Regions from separate parts of the Nostoc sp. DSM 114159 genome, predicted to be linked through region 1. Evidence: predicted binding sites of a transcription regulator. Region 1 holds the regulator's gene; the other holds the start of a gene.

Region 1 (2,207 bases):
GGAGATGGCATTCACACGAATATTTTGCGGCCCTAGTTCAGCAGCTAGGTAACGCACACTCATTTCTAAACCCGCCTTGGCAATTCCCATAACGTTGTAGTTGGGGATTGCCCTAACACCACCTAAATATGTCAGAGTGACGATGCTACCTCCCTCTGTCATCAAAGGTTTGGCTGCACCACTTAACTGCACCAATGAGTAGGTACTAATTTCTAAGGCGGTGTTGAAGCCAGAACGAGAGGTTTGGCTAAAATCTCCACTTAAATCGTCTTTGCTGGCAAAGGCCAGACAATGGATCAGGATATCTAGCTTTCCCCACTGTTCGCGGATTGTCTCAAAAGTAGATTTAATTTGGTCTTCATCTTGGACATTACAGGGAAGAAATAAGCTGGGGTTGAGAGGTTCTACCAATTCCGCAACTTTTTTCTCCATCTTGCCACGTTCATCCGGCAGGTAGGTAATACCCAGGTTTGCTCCGGCTTTGTGCAGTTGTTGGGCAATGCCCCAAGCGATCGAGCGGTTATTGGCAATACCTGTAACAAGGGCATTTTTTCCAGTCAGATTTAGCATATAAATTGTTAATGCGATCGATCATTAGGAGCATACTAGAATCTGAGGCACGTTTAGTCTTTGTTTTATACAGGATTGACAAAAATGAATATTGCTAAGGGTGTTTGCCGTGACAAAAATCTTGATTTTTTATAAAGATATTCTCAAGATATCTTTATTTGTTCTTCAAAAAACCTTTTAAATATAGTTATTGGAACTACTTATCAACAATTAGTAGCTGAAAGGATCAACAATTATGTATCATTATAAACAAAGAGTTATGAAGAGATTAGTTTGAGTATAGGAAAGTACAGAAAGGTTGACGGTGCTTTATTCATTTTTCGGGTGTATTCTTAGGTAATCAGTTTTTGTTTTTCCGGCATTGGGTAGGGGAAGGGAGATGATCGTGACACAAGATAAAGCCCTAGCAAATGTTTTTCGTCAGATGGCGACCGGGGCGTTTCCGCCAGTTGTGGAAACGTTTGAACGCAATAAAACGATCTTTTTTCCTGGCGATCCTGCCGAACGAGTTTATTTTCTTTTGAAAGGTGCTGTTAAACTTTCCAGGGTGTACGAGGCAGGAGAGGAAATAACGGTAGCGTTGCTGCGGGAAAATAGTGTTTTTGGTGTATTGTCATTGCTGACAGGAAATAAATCGGATCGGTTTTACCATGCGGTTGCATTTACTCCTGTAGAATTACTGTCGGCACCAATTGAACAGGTGGAGGTAGCACTTAAGGAAAATCCAGAATTATCAATGTTAATGCTGCGAGGTCTGTCTTCGCGCATTTTACAGACAGAGATGATGATTGAAACTCTTGCTCACCGAGATATGGGTTCTAGATTGGTGAGTTTTTTGTTAATTCTTTGTCGGGATTTTGGCGTTCCTTGTGCGGATGGGATCACAATTGATCTGAAGTTATCTCATCAAGCGATCGCAGAGGCAATTGGTTCAACTCGTGTTACCGTTACTAGGCTCCTGGGAGATTTGCGTGAGAAAAAAATGATTTCTATCCACAAAAAGAAGATTACTGTGCATAAACCTGTTACCTTAAGTAGGCAGTTCACATAAAAACAATTGGAGAAAGGGGAATCGGCGCGTGTTCTATTTTGAAAAATGACACTAATAGCTAGAGGTAAATCTAAAATTGAATAATTTCAGCTATTGCCAATTCCCACTTCTTTCCAGACAATGCTTAAAAGTAGTAGGCTGTATCTGGAAGGATTTCGGTAGCTAAAGATGACCACCGGATACATCCTCATCGCAGCAATTTTGATTCTGGGAGGCGTAATTGCCACCGTGGGCGATCGCATCGGCACACGAGTTGGCAAAGCCCGCCTCTCACTTTTTAAGCTTCGTCCGAAAAACACTGCTGTATTAGTAACAATTTTTACTGGTGGTTTGATTTCAGCATCAACTCTAGGGATTTTATTCGCTGCCGACGAAGGTTTGCGCAAAGGAGTCTTTGAGTTAGAAGATATTCAAACAGACCTCAGACAGAAGCGGGAACAGCTAAAAACCGCAGAAACGCAGAAAAGTCAGGTAGAGGGTGAGTTAAATCAAGCAAGAATTGCCCAAGCAAAGGCACAACAAGACTTGCAGGCAATTAATCAATCCTTGCAGGCGGCAAACGCCAAACAGAGGGAAACGCAAGCCC
Region 2 (2,207 bases), 4.1 Mb from region 1:
ATTGGAAAAGAGCTATTAGACTTTACCATCGACTTAGCACAAGCAAAAGCAAAAAGGTACTTACGTTTGTATACTTGGGAACATCCTTCTTCTTATGTAGCCCGGATGCTTTATCTCAAACGCGGTTTTTACCAAATTGGTGAATCCCCAAACAAAAGCGGATTTAAAACTATCTATCTTGAACTCCAACTCGATAGCATTATTCACAGTGGATGAAGAAATTTTTTTATAGATTTTGTCAAAGCTTACATCATCGGCAGCTAACAAGCCAATTCCGATCGCAGGCAGAACCTTTCATCGCAACTTTAGAGGAAGAGGCAATCAACGGTGCGAAGCGATGCCTACAGCAGTAAACTATTCTCCTAGAACAAATGCACCAGAACCACAGTTACATAGATTGCGACAGTGTTGATCGCTCAAAGCCTTGACAAAACTGGGTTTTATACTTAGCACTGGCTCAACGCCCCGCTATCCATGTACAGCACTTTGCTATGGGACTTCCAAGAAATAAATTATCCACTCTTGTGGGGTGGGCGACACGAGCGCCCGTTGACAGGGGCGGACAAGATGTCATTGGTGTCAACTTAACGTGAAACCGAACGTCCGCCAGGGATTAAAATCCCTGTCTCATAGCAAAAGTCTTCTGAAGAGGACTGAAGATTACAGTCCATTTTAATGGACTTGGGTTATTAGACCGCCGTTTTAACGGTGGGCGGACTGCTTTACACCCAGATCAGAATATACAATATAAAACTGTAACAAAAACTACAAAATAAGTCTTTTACCCAAAAAAAAGGATAAGCTTAGGTACAGATGAGATCCGGTTCGCAAAGATACCGTGATTAGGAGAAAATTTATGATTTCAAGATCCTCGTTGCTGTCAGAACCTGCTTCGCCAGCGCATATATGCCCCTTTGACCAAGCGTGTAGTTACTTAGAAGCGGCAGCTAAAGAATTAAATTTAAATCAGGGTTTGCTAGAAATTCTCAGCCACCCGCGTAAGGTTGTCACGGTTTCCATTCCCGTGAAACTAGATGATGGGGAAATACAAGTTCTCGCTGGACACCGAGTGCAGCACTCTGATGTCTTAGGCCCATACAAGGGCGGAATTCGTTACCATCCGGCTGTGACATTGCGCGAAGTATCTGCTTTAGCAATGCTGATGACCTGGAAATGTGCCTTATTAGGTATTCCTTACGGTGGTGGGAAAGGTGGCATTGCTATAGATCCCAAACGCTACAGTGTTGGCGAATTAGAGCGAATCAGTCGCCGTTATATCAGCGAGTTGATTAAAGATATTGGGCCTTCTGTAGATATTCCTGCGCCAGATATGGGTACTTCTGCCCGTGAAATGGCTTGGATGATGGATACTTACTCTGTGAATGTTGGTCATGCTGTACCAGGAGTTGTAACTGGGAAACCCCTTTCGATTGGTGGTTCTCTGGGACGAGAAATGGCAACCGGACGTGGCACAATGATTATTGTCCGTGAGGCGCTAGCAGATCGAGGTAAATCTTTGGTAGGAGTGCAAGTAGCCATTCAGGGTTTCGGTAACGTTGGCTGTGCCGCAGCAGAATTACTACATGAAGCAGGCGCGAAAATTATCGCCGTTTCAACTGGTGCAGGCGGAATATTCTCCGAAGCTGGTCTTGATATTCCCAAATTAAAAGTCTACGCGGCTGAAAATCGCAAGAGTATTGTCGGTTTCCCGCAATCTGTACCAATTAGCAATGCAGATTTATTAACTCTACCCTGTGATGTCTTAATACCAGCAGCTTTGGAGAACCAAATCACTGAAGAAAATGTGAATCAGGTGCAGGCGCAAATTGTCGCAGAAGCAGCTAACGGCCCGGTTACTCTTGAGGCTAACTTGGCCTTAGAGGCGCGGGGTGTGACAGTGTTACCAGATATTTTGGCGAATGCTGGCGGTGTAGTAGTCAGTTATTTAGAGTGGGTGCAAGGTCTTTCTTACGTATTTTGGGATGAGGAGCGCGTCAACCGCGAAATGGAACATTTGATGGTGCAAGCCTATCGCAAGGTGATTCATCAGTCGGAGGTACGGCAAATTTCTTTAAGGCTAGCAGCTTATACACTGGGGGTAGGTAGAGTGGCTCAAGCGTTGACTGACAGAGGTCTTTATCCTTAATATTTGGGCATAGACAGCAGTTTTTAATTGAATAAATAACATATAAGGGCACAACTATAAT

The links. Region 1 encodes NtcA, which controls nitrogen genes in cyanobacteria. Its sites were predicted from a motif close to TNTGTANNNNNNNNTACANA; they were not measured.
Region 2: ACR5KR_RS08205 (Glu/Leu/Phe/Val family dehydrogenase) is a predicted target of NtcA. The motif match lies at 753-772, and genes of this name have one in related genera.

What each region holds. Positions count from the first base shown of each region.
Region 1 covers NZ_JBPFEH010000001.1:6,127,004-6,129,210, reverse strand. Annotated here, with positions in the region: gene fabI (enoyl-ACP reductase FabI) at 1-570, opposite strand, end outside; gene ntcA (global nitrogen regulator NtcA) at 950-1,621, shown strand; gene ACR5KR_RS25865 (DUF3084 domain-containing protein) at 1,790-2,207, shown strand, end outside.
Region 2 covers NZ_JBPFEH010000001.1:2,031,673-2,033,879, forward strand. Annotated here, with positions in the region: gene ACR5KR_RS08195 (GNAT family N-acetyltransferase) at 1-216, shown strand, start outside; gene ACR5KR_RS08200 (hypothetical protein) at 236-412, shown strand; gene ACR5KR_RS08205 (Glu/Leu/Phe/Val family dehydrogenase) at 857-2,146, shown strand.